DNA from 3 places in the Streptomyces sp. LX-29 genome. Region 3 is predicted to be linked to each of the others. Evidence: riboswitches for the same ligand, from Rfam matches in the RefSeq annotation. Region 3 holds a riboswitch; each other region holds the start of a gene.
What was found. Region 3 has a riboswitch for cyclic di-AMP ahead of LRS74_RS17810 (M23 family metallopeptidase). Riboswitches for the same ligand answer to the same signal wherever they lie in the genome.
Positions count from the first base shown of each region.

Region 1: it holds a riboswitch for cyclic di-AMP, as region 3 does, so the genes downstream of both, LRS74_RS19205 (C40 family peptidase) here and LRS74_RS17810 (M23 family metallopeptidase) in region 3, are expected to answer to the same signal.
Region 2: it holds a riboswitch for cyclic di-AMP, as region 3 does, so the genes downstream of both, LRS74_RS09410 (C40 family peptidase) here and LRS74_RS17810 (M23 family metallopeptidase) in region 3, are expected to answer to the same signal.

Region 1 is NZ_CP089746.1:4,448,343-4,453,593, reverse strand. Features, by position in the region: gene pcrA (DNA helicase PcrA) at 1-1,733, opposite strand, end outside; cyclic di-AMP (ydaO/yuaA leader) riboswitch at 1,906-2,090, shown strand; gene LRS74_RS19205 (C40 family peptidase) at 2,097-3,296, shown strand; gene LRS74_RS19200 (hypothetical protein) at 3,388-3,741, opposite strand; gene LRS74_RS19195 (C40 family peptidase) at 4,060-5,130, shown strand; gene LRS74_RS19190 (MFS transporter) at 5,190-5,251, opposite strand, start outside.
Region 2 is NZ_CP089746.1:2,221,415-2,226,665, reverse strand. Features, by position in the region: gene LRS74_RS09420 (metallophosphoesterase family protein) at 1-1,003, shown strand, start outside; gene LRS74_RS09415 (hypothetical protein) at 997-1,137, opposite strand; cyclic di-AMP (ydaO/yuaA leader) riboswitch at 2,089-2,252, shown strand; gene LRS74_RS09410 (C40 family peptidase) at 2,256-2,753, shown strand; gene pruA (L-glutamate gamma-semialdehyde dehydrogenase) at 2,888-4,528, opposite strand; gene LRS74_RS09400 (proline dehydrogenase family protein) at 4,785-5,251, opposite strand, start outside.
Region 3 is NZ_CP089746.1:4,123,675-4,128,925, reverse strand. Features, by position in the region: gene LRS74_RS17810 (M23 family metallopeptidase) at 1-1,261, opposite strand, end outside; cyclic di-AMP (ydaO/yuaA leader) riboswitch at 1,273-1,413, opposite strand; gene LRS74_RS17805 (PP2C family protein-serine/threonine phosphatase) at 1,689-2,957, opposite strand; gene LRS74_RS17800 (DUF6227 family protein) at 3,435-4,205, opposite strand; tRNA gene LRS74_RS17795 (tRNA-Lys) at 4,869-4,941, opposite strand; gene LRS74_RS17790 (DEAD/DEAH box helicase) at 5,139-5,251, opposite strand, start outside.

The DNA of each region.
Region 1 (5,251 bases), 320 kb from region 3:
GGGTCGGTGGAGTTCTGCAGCTCGGCGAGGTAGCCGGTGCGCTCCAGGACGGCCTCCAGCACGGTGGCGGGGCCGGCGCCCGACTCCACGACCGTGCGCAGCTCCTCCAGCAGCGTGTTGAAGCGCTTCACGGCGTTGCTGGAGCGGGCCGCCATGCCGTACGCCTCGTCGACGCGGCGCAGCGCCTGCGCGAAGGAGATCTTCTCGCGCAGCGCGAGGGCCTCGATCATCGCCTCGGCGCGCTCGCCGATGCCGCGCTTGGGCACGTTGAGGATGCGCCGCAGCGGGACGGTGTCCTCAGGGTTGGCCAGCACCCGCAGGTAGGCCAGGACGTCCCGGACCTCCTTGCGCTCGTAGAAGCGCACGCCGCCGACGACCTTGTAGGGCAGGCCCACCCGGATGAAGATCTCTTCGAAGACGCGGGACTGGGCGTTGGTGCGGTAGAAGACGGCGACGTCGCCGGCCTTGGCGTGGCCGTCGTCGGTCAGCCGGTCGATCTCGTCGGCGACGAACTGGGCTTCGTCGTGCTCGGTGTCCGCGACATAGCCGGTGATCGTCGCCCCGGCGCCGGCCTCGGTCCACAGGTTCTTGGGGCGGCGGTTCTCGTTCCGCTCGATGACCGCGTTGGCGGCGTTCAGGATGGTCTGGGTGGAGCGGTAGTTCTGCTCCAGCAGGATCGTCCTGGCCTGCGGGTAGTCCTCCTCGAACTGGAGGATGTTGCGGATGGTGGCGCCGCGGAAGGCGTAGATCGACTGGTCGGCGTCGCCCACCACGCACAGCTCGGCGGCGGGGAGCTCCTCGGTGTCGGTGCCCACCAGCTCGCGCACCAGTGTGTACTGCGCGTGGTTGGTGTCCTGGTACTCGTCGACCAGCACATGGCGGAAGCGACGGCGGTAGTGCTCGGCGACGTCCGGGAACGCCTGGAGCAGGTTGACCGTCGTCATGATGATGTCGTCGAAGTCCAGCGCGTTCGCCTCGCGCAGCCGCGACTGGTACATCGCGTACGCCTGGGCGAGCGTCTTCTCGAAGCCGTCCGCGGCCTGGCCGGCGAAGGTCTCCTCGTCGATGAGCTCGTTCTTGAGGTTGGAGACCTTCGCGCTGAAGGACTTGGGCGGGAAGCGCTTGGGGTCCAGGTCGAGGTCCCGGCAGACCAGCGCCATCAGCCGCTTGGAGTCGGCCGCGTCGTAGATCGAGAAGGACGAGGTGAAGCCGAGCTTCTTCGACTCGCGGCGCAGGATGCGCACGCAGGCGCTGTGGAAGGTCATCACCCACATGGCGCTCGCCCGCGGGCCGACCAGGTCCTCGACGCGCTCCTTCATCTCGCCGGCGGCCTTGTTGGTGAAGGTGATCGCCAGGATCTGGCCGGGGTGCACCCGGCGCGTGCCGAGCAGATGGGCGATGCGATGGGTCAGCACCCGGGTCTTGCCGGAGCCGGCGCCGGCGACGATCAGCAGCGGTCCGCCGGAGTGCTCGACGGCGGCCCTCTGCTGCTCGTTGAGCCCTTCCAGGAGCGCCGCCGGGTCGACGGCGGGGCGGGGGGCGCCGTCCCGGTAGTGGGTGTCCCTGGGCTCCCTCGGTGCGGGCACGTTAAAAGTGTCGCCGAACAGGTCGTGCGGCACCTCCTCCGCGGCCGCGTACCCGACGTCCTCGGGGTCCTCGGGCGGCGGCGGGGGCTCCTCGCCCGAAGGTTCGAGGCCCGCCAGGAAGCTGTCGTCAAAGAGGCTGCTGCTCATCGCCACACGAGTCTAGGCGTCCGCACCGACAACGGGCCGACGAAGTCACGGAATGGTGTCGGGGCAAATCGAACACCAGGCTTCCCAGGAGCCCCGCGCGTTGGCTAGCGTGCTCGCCCAAGCGGCCCGCACCGCCCGTCGGCGACCGCGCCGGCACGGGCCGCCTCCGTCGAGTCCGGCCCTGCCCCACCAGGCACCCGGAGCCGGGGACCCACACGCAGGACCGGGGTGAATCAGACCGTATCGGACCACCGGCCATCGGTGCTCTCGCTCGACACCGGCCCGTACGGACCGTAGGGCAGCCTTCCGACGCCCGAACCCGACAGCTAACCCGGTAGGCGGTCCACGGAAGGAGGCGCCTCCTTGGCGTCGCACCGCAAACCGCGCCCCCGGATATCCGCCCGGATCCAGTCCGCGCCCGCCGGCCGCCGGACGGCCGTCGGCGTCACCACCGCCGCCCTCGCCTCGGTCACCCTGCTGTCCCAGGCCGCCCCGAGCGCGCAGGCCGCGCCCCGCGCGCCCGAGCCGACCATGGAGGAGGTCAAGGAGCGGGTCGACACGCTCTACCGGGAGGCGGGCACCGCCACCCAGGAGTACAACGCGGCCGAGGAGCGCGCGGACAAGCAGCGCGCCACCGTGGACCGCATGATCGAGGACGCCGCGCGGCGCACCGAGAAGCTCAACGAGGCACGGCGCGTCCTGGGCGCGTACGCCGCGGCCCAGTACCGGCACGGCGGGGTGGCGAACACCGCGACCCTGCTGCTCGCCTCCGACCCGCAGGACTTCTTCGACCGGAGCCACCTCATGGACCGGCTCACCGGCCGCCAGAAGGAGGCGGTCGACGACTTCCGCGTCCAGACGGCGGAGGCGGCCACCCAGCGCGCCGAGGCCGCCCGGAGCCTGACCCGGCTGTCCGAGTCGCAGAAGCGGCTGCGGGCCAAGAAGGAGACCGTCCAGGGCAAGCTGGCGGAGGCCCGCACGCTGCTGTCGCGGCTGACCGCCGAGGAGAAGGCGCGACTGGCGGCGATCGAGAGGCGCAAGGAGGCGGAGGCCCGCCGCAAGGCCGCCGAACTGGCGGAGAAGGAGCGGCAGCGCGAGGAGGCCGAGCGGCGCAGGCAGCAGCCCACGCCCGACCAGGACGCCGGCGGCGACAGCGGGACCGGGACCGACACCGGGTCCGGCTCGGGCTCCGGGAGCGACTCCGGCTCACACGCCACCAAGGCGGAGCGGGCGATCGCCTTCGCCCGGGCCCAGCTCGGCAAGCCGTACGTCTGGGGAGCGACCGGCCCCGGCTCGTACGACTGCTCGGGGCTCACCCAGGCCGCCTGGAAGTCCGCCGAGGTCACCCTGCCGCGCACCACCTGGGACCAGGTGAAGGTCGGCCAGCGGGTGGCGACGTCCGAGCTCATCCCGGGTGACCTGGTCTTCTTCTACGACGACATCAGCCATGTGGGGCTCTACATCGGCGACGGAATGATGATCCACGCGCCGAAGCCGGGCGACGTCGTGAAGATCGCTCCGATCACGGAGATGCCGATCTACGGCAACGTGCGCCCGGCCTAGCCGGCGGCGCCCGGCGTCATCCCGGGGCGCCGCGGCGGGCGGGTGCGGGAACCGGCGGGCACCGGAACCGGCGCCCCCGGTCCCGGCCCGCTCAGGTCCACAGCACCGCGATGAAGACGTTCGCCGTGGTCAGCAGCCCCACCAGGCCGAAGACGGGCGTGGCGACGCGCTCCTCGTCCCGCTTCACGTAGACCAGCGCGAGGATCACGATCAGCAGCGCCATCTTGATCCCGATCTTGAGGTTGTTGACCGGCTGGTCGTCGGCCTGGTTGAGCCCGACCAGGGCCACGCCGGTGATCAGCATGGTGAGCGCGCCGTGCAGCATGCCCGGGGTCATCCGCGCCTCGCCCCCGCGCATCGCCTTCATCTGCGAGAGGAAGCCCCCGAGCAGGGCGGCGATGCCGACGATGTGGAGGCCGACGAAGACGTTGATCAGTACGTTCATGGCCTCGGAGCGTAGCCGCGGCGGGGCGCCGGCAGGCCGCGTGGGTGCCGTGCCGCTCGCGGCGGTGCCCGTATACCATCGCGCGCCCCGCGACCGTGGCGTCTTCGGAACCTCGGTCAGACCCGCGCGTTCACCTGCGGCGACCCGCCGCCCAAGCTCTCAGCTCCGGTCGCCGAGCCGCCGAATCCATTCACTCTCCCGCATCGCCCCGCCTTGGCCCCGCGCGCGGGCTTAGCGTCCTCCTCCAGACGCCGGCCCGCTCCTCGTCACGCTGCGTAGGGGCGCCGCCGTCACCCCGGAAGGAATGGTGATCACGTCGTGGCCTCGCATCGGAAGCCCAGACGGCGGCTGCTCCCCGGCGGTTCGGCCCACGCCGCCGCGGCCCTGGCCCTCGCCGGGGTCGCCGGCGCCGTGACCGGAGCCGACACCGACGCGCAGGCCCAGCCGCGGCTCTCCCCCGCGCAGGTGAAGGCGAAGGTCGACGAGTACCACCGGCAGGCCGAGGAGGCCACCGAGCGGTACAACGGCGCGAAGGAGAAGGCCGACACGGCCCGCGCCCGGTACGACGAGCTGCGCGACGAGGCCGCCCGCAAGGCGGAGCGGCTCAACGCCTCCCGTGACGCGTTGGGCTCCGCCGCCACCGCGCAGTACCGCTCCGGCTCGGTCGCCCCCGAGCTGCAACTGGCCCTCTCCTCCGACCCCGACCAGTACCTGGAGCGCGCCTCGCTCGCCGACCGCGCGGACAGCCGGCAGGCCGCGGCCGCCGCCGGCGTGGCGCGCCAGCTGCGCGGCCTCCGACAGACCCGCGCGGAGGCCGGCGGCCGACTGGCCGAGCTCCGGCGCTCCCGTGACGCGCTGGCCCGCCACAAGCGGACGATCGAGGGCAAGCTGGCCGCCGCGGAACGGCTGTTACGGCAGCTGACGGCGGCACAGCGGGCGCGGATCGCGGCGGCCGACGCACCGGCCCGGCCCGCGGCCGCGCCCCGGCCGACGAAGCAGGCCGCCTCCGCGCGGCCCGCGGCGGCGGCCCCGGCCCCCTCCGGCCGGGCCGCGCAGGCCGTCTCCTACGCGTACGGCGCCCTGGGCAAGCCGTACGTCTGGGGCGCCACCGGCCCCTCGGGCTACGACTGTTCGGGGCTCACCCAGGCCGCCTGGCGCTCCGCCGGGGTGGCCCTGCCGCGCACCACCTACACCCAGATCAGCGCCGGCCGGCGGGTCTCCCGCGACCAACTCGCCCCCGGCGACCTGGTCTTCTTCTACTCCGGCGTCAGCCATGTCGGCCTCTACGTCGGCGACGGCCAGATGATCCACGCCCCGCGCCCCGGCTCCGCGGTCCGGCTGGCGCCGGTGGACCAGATGCCGTTCACGGGGGCGACGCGGCCCGTGTGAGCGGCCGGTACCTCCGAATAGAGATGTCACCGTCCACGTGACTGTCATCGACGCAGGTGTCAGCCAAGGACCAGCAGGGTGGCGAGCGCCGGGCCGAGGGCTCCGCCCATGAGGTAGGCGA
Region 2 (5,251 bases), 1.9 Mb from region 3:
CGCCTTCGGCGACCAGGGCATCAGCTATGACGCGCTCGCCAACGACCAGCTGATCCTGGGTCAGAACCCGTCCTTCCATCTGCACGCCGGCGACATCTGCTACGCGGACTCCTCCGGGCAGGGCGGGACCGACGACACCTATGACGCGCGGCTCTGGGACCAGTTCCTGGCACAGACCGAGTCGGTGGCCGCACGGGTCCCGTGGATGGTCACGACCGGCAACCACGACATGGAGGCGTGGTACTCCCCGGACGGCTACGGCGGTCAGCTGGCCCGCTGGTCACTGCCCGAGAACGGCCCCGACCCGCGCACGGCGCCCGGCGTCTACTCCTTCGTCTACGGGAACGTGGCCGTGGTGGCGCTGGACGCCAACGACGTCTCGCACGAGATCCCCGCCAACCGGGGGTACACCGAGGGGAGGCAGACCCGCTGGCTGGACCGCCGGCTGGGGGAGCTGCGGAAGACCCCCGGCGTCGACTTCATCGTGGTCTTCTTCCACCACTGCGCGTACTCCACCACCAGCGCGCACGCCTCGGACGGCGGCGTCCGCGACGCCTGGGTGCCGCTCTTCGAGAAGCACGGGGTGGACCTGGTGGTCAACGGACACAACCACGTCTACGAGCGGACCGACGCCATTCGGCGTGGCGGGGAGTCCCGTCCGGTGCCGATCGGTGGGGAGACCGACCCCACGCGCGACGGGATCGTCTACGCCACCGCGGGCGGCGCCGGCGCCCGGCTGTACTCCTTCCCGGTCCCCGACAGCTACGAGGGACACGAGAAGGACCTGGACCACGTGGACACCTACCACTGGACCAGGGGTCGGCAGAAGAGCCCGGAACAGGTGGAGTGGTCGCGGGTCCGCTACACCGGCTTCTCGTTCCTCGCGGTGGAGGTCGATCCGGGCGGGCGCGCCCCGCGGATGAGGGTCACCACGCTCGCGGAGTCGGGCGAGCGGGTCGACCACTTCACGATCACCCGCCCGCGCCGCGTCCGACCTCAGTGACCGGTGGCGCCGCCGTTGTCGCGGCGGTCGAGCGCCCGCTGCAGCGCGGCGGCGGCGTTCTTCCGGTCGGCGTCGAGGTGGTCGGTCTTGCGGCGGACGGTGTGGCGGGCGCGGCGGACGGCGGTCTCGGCCATGGTCACGTCTCCTCTTGCTGTTGAGAGCCCCGAGAAGGTGGATATGAAGCCGTGAGGGGCGGGGGCCGGGTGCGGCAGGGGTCACCTGCGCCAGCACCGGGCCGCATCCGCCGTCGCTGGATGGAGCGACATGTTCGGCTGACACCAACGTAAGCCAGCGGAGCCGGGCTGTCTGCACAATTAGTCGGACGTCCTACTATCTGAGACGTGGAGTTCCGCCGGGGGCGGGGCCGGATGCGGTGCCCCGGTCGGGCGGCGACCCACCGGGGCGGGTGCGCCCAGGGGCCTGATCTCTGTCGGACGGCTCGACTGTCCGGGTGGCCCGCCTGTCCGGGTGGCCCGCCTGTCCGGGTGGCACCGCGGCCGGGTGGCCGGGGCGCCGGGCGGCCGGACGGCTCGAAGCGTGTCGTTGCCGTGGGTTCCGCGCGCCTCCGCGTCGGGGCGCGGCGCGCGGAGTCGTCGCCCATGCCCGACCGGCGGGTTCCACCGGGCGGCCCCGCGGTGCGCCACGCAGCCGGCTGCCGCCGGGCGCCCCCTGTCGAGCGCCCCCGACGAGCGCCCGAGGACGCGTCGGAGCGCCGCCGCGATGGCCACCGCCTCGGTGCTGGCGGGCCCCTTTCATCCCCGGCGCGAGCGTGCCGGGCGTCGCGGCTGACGCCCCGCCAACCGCCATCTCGGCTTGACCGATGACGACCCGTTGTGCGCCGGGCCCGGTTCCCAGGTCACGGGCGGGTTACGGGCGGTCCGTCGACGCCCGCTCAGTCACCGTAAAAATCCCCCTACTTCCGTCATGACGGGCGTGGCGCGCCCGGCGTGCTAAGCCGTGAATAAGTTCACAAGTGATCGTTTCAGCTCGGTATTCCGGCCGTTCATGACGCAGTATCCATAACCGTTGTTCAGTCCCCGTCATCCCGACGGGGCGATCCGGGCGGACGCCGAGTCCTGCCACCGCTCGGATCCACGCTCGGAACCACGAGTTCGGCAGGAGCGGGAGACCCAAGCACGACGGGCCACGAAACCGGTGGCCCTTGGGGTGAAGCCACGCATGTGGCCGGGCAACTTTGTCAGCCCGAACCCGACAGGTCATCTTTCGTAGGCGGATGACGAAGGGCTTTTGCATGTCCACGCGTTCTCCGCGTACTCGCATACCCGCGCTCATCTCCAAGGCCGGGGCGACCTGTGCCCTCACCACCGCGGCTGTCGCCGCGACCGCCCTCGTGCCCGTCATGTCGGCCGAGGCCCAGGCGGCCACCCAGGCCAAGCCGGCACCGGCCAAGACGGCGTTGAAGGTCGCCGCCTCGAAGAAGGGGGCTCCCTACCGCTGGGGCGCCACGGGGCCGAACGCCTTCGACTGCTCGGGGCTCACCCAGTACTCGTACAAGAAGGCCGGCAAGAAGCTGCCGCGCACGGCGGCCTCGCAGTACAACAAGACCCGGCACATCTCCAGGGGCTCCCGCAAGGCGGGTGACCTGGTGTTCTTCCACTCCGGCTCGAACGTCTACCACGTGGGCATCTACGCCGGTAAGGGCAAGATCTGGCACTCTCCGAAGCCCGGCAAGTCGGTGCGGCTGGAGAAGATCTGGACCAGCCAGGTCTGGTACGGCCGGGTCAGGTAGACCAAGGAGGTCAGGCCAGACGCACATCTCCCTTGCGGTGCGGCGGCGCCGCAATGGAAACCGCCCCCCTGCCGGCGTGAGGACCGGCAGGGGGGCGGTGTCTTGGGACGGACGTGCCGTCAGCCGTCAAGGGCTCAGCCCATGTGCGGGTAGCGGTAGTCCGTCGGCGGGACCAGCGTCTCCTTGATGGCGCGGGTCAGGGTCCAGCGCATCAGGTTCTGCGGGGCGCCCGCCTTGTCGTTGGTGCCGGAGGCACGGCCGCCGCCGAAGGGCTGCTGGCCGACGACGGCGCCGGTCGACTTGTCGTTGATGTAGAAGTTGCCCGCGGCGAAGCGGAGCTTCTCCATCGTGTACGCGGCGGCGGCGCGGTCGTTGGCGATGACCGCGCCGGTCAGGGCGTAGTCCGAGACCGACTCCATCTGGGTCAGCATCTCGTCGTACTTCTCGTCCGAGCTGTCGTCGTACACGTACACCGCGAGGATCGGGCCGAAGTACTCCGCCTTGAAGACCTCGTTCTCCGGGTCCGTGCACTCGATGACGGTCGGGCGCACGAAGTAGCCCACCGAGTCGTCGTAGCTGCCGCCGGCGATGATCGTGCAGCTCGGGTCGGCGGCGGCGCGGTCGATCGCGGCCTTGTTCTTGGCGAAGGCGCGGTCGTCGATGACGGCACCGATGAAGTGCGACAGTTCGGTGACGTCACCCATGGTGATGCCGTCGACCTCGGCCGCGAACTCCTCCTTGAAGCCGTCGTTCCAGATGGAGGCCGGGATGTACGCGCGCGAGGACGCGGAGCACTTCTGGCCCTGGAACTCGAAGGAGCCGCGGGTCAGCGCGGTCTTCAGCGCGGCGCGGTCGGCGCTCGGGTGCGCCACCACGAAGTCCTTGCCGCCCGTCTCGCCGACGATGCGCGGGTAGGAGCGGTACTTCTCGATGTTGTTGCCGACCGTCTTCCACAGGTGCTGGAAGGTCTTGGTCGAGCCGGTGAAGTGGATGCCCGCCAGGTCGCGGTGGTTCAGGGCCACCTCGGAGACGGCCAGGCCGTCGCCCGTCACCAGGTTGATGACGCCCTTCGGCAGGCCGGCCTCCTCCAGGAGCTGCATGAGCAGCACGGCGGAGTGCGTCTGCGTCGGGGACGGCTTCCACACGACCACGTTGCCCATCAGGGCCGGGGCGGTCGGCAGGTTGCCCGCGATCGCGGTGAAGTTGAAGGGGGTGATCGCGTAGACGAAGCCCTCCAGCGGGCGGTGGTCCATGCGGTTCCACACGCCCGGCGCGTTGGCCGGGGGCTGCTCGGCCAGGATCTGGCGGGCGTACGCGACGTTGAAGCGCCAGAAGTCGACGAGCTCGCAGGGGGTGTCGATCTCGGCCTGCTGGGCGGTCTTGGACTGGCCCAGCATGGTCGAGGCGGCCATCGTCTCGCGCCAGGGGCCGGCCAGCAGCTCGGCGGCGCGCAGGATGATCGCCGCGCGGTCGTCGAAGGAGGTCGCGCGCCAGGCCGGGGCGGCGGCCAGGGCGGCGTCGACGGCGTCCCGGGCGTCGGCCTCGGTGGCGTTGGCGTAGGTGCCGAGCACCGCGGAGTGGTTGTGCGGCTGCACCACGTCGAAGCGCTCACCGCCGCCCATCCGCTTCACGCCGCCGATGGTCATCGGCAGCTCGATCGGGTTCTGGCTCAGCTCCTTGAGCTTGGTTTCCAGACGGGCGCGCTCCGGGGTACCGGGGGCGTAGGTGTGCACCGGCTCGTTGACCGGCACGGGGACCTGGGTCACAGCGTCCATGGTGGCCGTTGTCTCCTTCGATCGAGGGGTGTGCGAGGGGGCGGGTCGTCGGCGGCTGGCGAGTGAGGGCGGTCAGCCGCGGCTGACCGGCGAGCGCGGGAAGGCTGCTGTTCCCGGGGGACGACCCCCGGACCCCCAGCCGGCCTGCCCGCTGCTCACGGTCGTCGTCGGCGGCTGACCAGCGAGCGCGGGAAGGCTGCTGTTCCCGGGGGACGACCCCCGGACCCCCAGCCGGCCTGCCCGCTGCTCACCGTCGTCAGCCGCGGCTGATCAGCGAGCGCAGGAAGAACACGAGGTTCGCGGGGCGCTCCGCGAGACGGCGCATGAAGTATCCATACCAGTCTGTGCCATACGGGATGTAAATCCGCATACGGTGACCTTCCGCTACGAGCCGCTGCTGCTCGGCCTCGCGGATGCCGTACAGCATCTGGAACTCGTACTCGTCGAGCTTGCGCCCGTACTGGCTGCCGAGCTCCTGCGCGATGGCGACCATGCGCGGGTCGTGCGAGCCGATCATGGGGTAGCCGTCGCCGGCCATCAGGATCTTCAGGCAGCGGACGTACGCCTTGTCGACCTCGTGCTTGTCCTGGAAGGCGACGCTCGCGGGCTCCTTGTACGCGCCCTTGACCAGGCGCACGCGGGAGCCTTCCCCGGCGAGCGCGTGGCAGTCCTCCTCGGTGCGGAACAGGTAGGACTGCACGACGGCGCCGGTCTGCGGGAAGC
Region 3 (5,251 bases):
CGTTGCCGGTGGCGCCGACGCGGCCGATGACGTCGCCGGTGGACACCGTGCCCGAGGTCTTGACCATGGATGACAGGTGGCAGTACCAGATCTCGGTGCCGTCGGGGAGCGTGAGGACGATGCGGTAGCCGTAGGCGCCGGCCCAGCCGGCGGAGGTGATCGTGCCCCCGTGGACCGCCTTGACCGGGGTGCCGGTGGGAGCGGCGAAGTCCTGCCCCGTGTGGTCGGCGGACCACAGGTCGCCGGCCTGGCCGAAGGTGGAGGTGAGGGTGTAGGAGGCGACCGGGAGGGCATACGCGCCGGCGCTGGTCCCGCTGTCGCCTCCGGAGCCGGATTCCGACCCCGCGTCCGCCTCCGCGTCCGCCTCAGCCTCTGCCTCCGCTTCGGCCTTCGCCTTGGCCGCGGCCTCCGCCTTCCGCTCGGCCTCGGCCTTGCGTGCGGCCTCCTCCGCCTTGCGCTCGGCCTCGGCCTCGGCGGCCTTCTTCGCCTCGTCGGCCTCGGCCTTGGCCTGGGCCGCGGCCGCCTTGGCGGCCTGCTCGGCGGCGGCTCGCGCGGCGGCCTCGCGCTGGGCGTCGTCGGCCGCGTTCTGCTGATACTCGGCCTGCTGCATGATGCGGGCGCGCAGCGCCTCGCCGGCGTCGGTGGCGCCGTTCGCCGCGTCCTCGGCGGTCAGACCGGCCGTGGAGAGCGGGGCCGCGGCCGCGGGCGCGCCCGGTGCGGAGGCGACGTTGCCCGGGCCGACCGCGTCGGAGACGAGCCGCGTGGCACCGGGCAGCTCCCTCGCCTCCGGGAGCACGCCCTGCACCTCGTCGGCGACCTGCCCCAGGTCGGGCATGGAGATCGGCGGGTTGGGTCGGTCCTTGGCGGTCGCCATGCCGCCCGCGCCCACCGCCGCGATGACACCGACGCCGAGCACCGCGCCGCTGCGCGCCATGCCGCCGCCGCGCTGCTTGACCACCCGGTGCCGGCCGCGGACCGGGGCTATGGAGTCCGCCGTGGGATTCCACTCCTCCCCGTCCTCGTCCTCGGGCCCGAAGGCATCGTGCGGAGGGGCCACGACGGGGCTGGCGATGGTGGGGGCGCCGGATGTGGCGGGGCCCGAGGGCATCGCGGAGGCGGCCGAGGGGACAGCGCGAGCGGGGGCCATGGTCGAGGTCGGACCACCACCCGGGCCGGGAAGGACACCCGGACCGTAGGGGGCGCCGGAAACACCGGAGGGGCTGTACGGCGCCTCGTCGAAGGCAGACCTGTTGGACGCCACGGGGGCGTACTCCTTTCCTTCCGTCTCGCCTACCGGGTTAGCTGACGGGTTCGGAGCAGGAAGGTCTCCTACGGGCTCCTCCGAGGAAGCGCCCGATTCACCCCAAGGATGGTGGTTCCCCGGTTCCCTAGGTGCTGCGGTGATGCTGTTGGTGCTCGCGCTGCTGTGCGTGCGGGATTCGGCGACGGCGCACGGTGCCGCCTCTTGCGGCGGCTGTGACGACCGCGCTGCGTTATCGAACGTTAATAGACCGCCCGGCGTGTTTCCAAGCCGTTCCCTGGAATCCGTGCAGAATCGACGCCCCACATTCGGTCACTTTCCGGCAAATCTGAGCAAGTTGCCGGAGAGTTGAGTCACCAAGATCGCGCGGCGGAAACCCGCCACCGCTGATCGTGCGTCAATTGTTATGCGCAGGGGCGGCGGTCGACTACGTTCCGCTATCGGCGCTGCTCGCCCGGTCCGCCGGGTGTGCGAGGCCGGCCGGGTGGCCCGGTCGCCAGGGGTCGGCCGGCCGCTCCGCGCGGGAGTCAGCCGGCACCGGCCGCTCCGCGCGGGAGTCGGCCGGCGGCCCCTCCGCGCTCGACTGCCGGTGGACGGCGAGCACCGCCATGTCGTCCGCCGTCCTCCCGCGCGCATGGCGCGCGACATCCACGACCAGCGCGTCCAGCAGGGCGTCCGGCCCCGCGAAGGTGTGGCCGCGCAACCGCTCCGCCGGTTCGTAGAACTCGCCGTGCCGGTCCCGCGCCTCGGTCACCCCGTCCGTGAAGAGCAGCAGCGTCGCCCTGGCCGGGAACGGTCGCTCGTCCACCACGTCCGGCCACTCCCCCAGGTCCGTCATGCCCAGGGGCAGCGCCGGCGCCGTCGGTTCCAGGTAGCCCGCGCCGCCGTCCGCGCGGAGCAGCAACGGGGCCGGGTGACCGCGGTTCAGCAGGCGCAGCGTGGCCTCGCCGGGCGGGATCTCCACCAGCACCGCCGTGGCGAACCCCTCGCGCAGCTCCACGCTCGCCCGCCGCTCGGCCTCCCGGCGCAGCGCCCGGTCCAGCCGCCCCGCCACGCCCGCCAGCGTCGCCTCCTGCTCCGCCGCCTCCCGGAACGCCCCGAGGACGATCACCACGGCCTCGACCGCCGCCAGCCCCTTGCCCCGGACGTCGGCGACGAGGACGCGCGCGCCGTACGGCGTCCCCTGCACCGCGTACAGGTCTCCGCCGATGCGCGCCTCGGCCTGCGCCGCCTGGTACCGCGCGGCGATGCGCAATCCGCCCAGACGGGCGGCGGGCGTGGGCAGCACGGCGCGCTGTGCCGCCTCGGCGATGACCCGCGCGGAGGCCAGCCGCCGCTCGCTGCGCCGCATCATCCGGTTGGTCGCGATGGCGAGGAGCCCCACGGTGCACGCCGTGGCCAGCTCCGTGAGCGTCTGCGCCTCCCCCGCGTGCCGCAGCCCCTGCACCACCATCAGCCCTAAGGCCGCCGCCACCGAGGCCGCGGCGATCGCCAGCGTCACCCTCAGGGTGGAGAAGGGGGCGGCGATGAGCGGTGCGGCGGAGAGGAAGGGCACGGCGGTGTACGCAGGCGGCGTGGCCAACTCGAAGACGATCCCGCCGACGATCAGTGCCGCCGGCAGCCAGGTGGCGAAGCGGCGGGCGGGCGCGGTCTCGTAGACCTCGCCTTCCGCCACCGCGGCCCTGCCGCCTCGCACCCGCACCGGCTTCTCCCGCGTACCGCTCCGCCGCCGTCAGACAGACCCGGGGTTCGGACCCGCCGCCGACTCGCCGTCGCCGACTCCCCGCCGCCGATCCGCCGCCACCGGGCCGCCTTCGTCGCTTCGTCGTCGGGCGGCGCCACCGCTCCCGCCGCCGGCTCCCACAAGGCTCGCGGCTGGCGCCCCGCGGGGCGACTCGACAGCAGCCATCCGGCGTAGGCCGTGGGCGCTCGGCGCTCGGGCGCGGGGCCCGCCGACGGACACAGGACGCGAGGACGCGCGACGGCGGCCAGGCGACACGAGCACGGTCAGACGGCCCGACGGCGGCCAGACCGCGCGACGGCGGCCAGGCGACACGACCACGGCCAGACGGCCCGACAGCGGCCAGACGGCTCGACGGCGGCTAGGCGCGGCCGCTCACGGCTCCACCCCGAGCGCGGCCGCTCACCGCTCCATCCCGAGCGCGTGGGGCCCTCACAGCTCCACCCCGAGCGCGCGGGCGTGCCGGTCGGCCGCGAGCTCCGCGGCGACCTCGTCGAGGTAGACCTCGCACACCAGCCGCCCGTCGCTGGTCAGGTTGTGCTCCAGCTCCCACAGGCTGATCTCGTCGCCGTCGGCGAGCAGGAACGCGTGCTCGTAGAAGCGGCACCACGTCCCGTCGGGACCGCCCGACCGCCGGCGCGGCTTGGGGGCGAGCGCGATGTCGTGCGCGAAGGCGGTGGTGAGCAGTCGCTCCACGTCCTCGCCCGGCCGGTCCGGGTTCTCCGCGCGGCGCAGCACACGGCGGGCGTGGTCGGGCGAGTTGTCGGCGACGTAGGCGCGGGACGTCGTCATCGGCGGTGCGCCGTTGAGCAGTTGCTCCGGGATCCACAGCGGCACGGAGTCGAACTCGTCCCACCGGCCGCCACCGGTCCGCTCGTGCACCCGGCGCTCCGCGGCCAGCAACGCACCCTCGTCGTCGTACAGCTCGTACAGCGGGCGCTCCTCGGCGCCGGTGTTGTGCTCCAGCTCCCACAGCATCACGCTGCTGCCGTCGGGCAGCAGGAAGATGTGCCGGTACGTGCTGTAACCGAGCGGCCCGCGCGGCTCGTTGCACTGACGGCACGAGCGCAGCTCGGTCTGGTGCATCAGGGCGTCACGCAACCGGACGAGCAGCGCCTCGTCGATCTCGAACCCGTTCTGGGCACGGGCGAGCAGCCCGTCGAGCAGTTCGGCATGCGTTCCGCCCTGCTGTGAGTGCCCCATGTCGTCTCTACCTCCCGGCCATCGGCTCGCCGCGCCCCCCAGCGACCACATCGCGACTTACCGTAGCGGCGCGGCCACGCGACGCGTGCGGTGTTTCGGCGAAGCGGCCCCGGCGGCGTGTCCTCCCCATCCACTCCTGCGCCGGAAGGCTCAGATACATCACACTGTGGGCCTGATCCACGACAGATTCGATCACTTCCCCGATTTCAGCGCGCTATCCGGTATGACCGACTCCGCTACCCTCCGCGACGGCGGGGCCCGCCGTGGTGCGACGTCAGGACCCACGCCGTCGCGCCGGACGCCCCGAAAGGCTCACCGGTTTGACGCAACGTCACCGGCGACCGCCCACCACCGGGGGCTCATAGGAAAATCCGGGGCGGCGCCTGGGGACGCGCTCGGTGCTCGCCGCTGCCCCGGCATGGCGACGCGCCCCGTACGCGAACGGCGGACCGCGCGGGCGGGCGTGGCACGACCCGGGAGACGCGTCCTCCGCCGCGGAGACGCGCGGGCAGGGGCGGACACCCCTCGGAGCCCGGCGGAACCCTCCGGCAGCGCGGAACGGCCGTGAGGCCGGCGGACGAGCGACGGCCCGACCGGAGATCTCCGATCGGGCCGTTGGATGTATACGCAGGTCAGAGGCGACATGCTCGCCCCTCGTAACGGTGGGCCGTCAGGGGCTCGAACCCTGAACCAATGGATTAAAAGTCCACTGCTCTGCCAATTGAGCTAACGGCCCGCACACCGCAGCATAGCCCGCCCCCGGCTCCGGCCCGAGCCAATACCGCCCCTTGCCCGAGCGGGCCCGGTTTCGGGGGCGCTCTTCGGCGCACGGCATGGGGGGACGTCACTGCGATCTTCGCGCGAGAGGGCCCGTACGACACTTCCGTGCCGTACGGGCCCTCAGACGCTCAAACCCTCAGTCCCGCAACGGGATCAGCCGTTCCGCTTCCAGCGGGGCTTGTCGGCGCGGCGGTCGAGGGGCCGGGCACCCCGGTGGTCGTCACGACGGGCCGGACGGTCGTCGCGACGGTCCCGGTTGAAGGGAC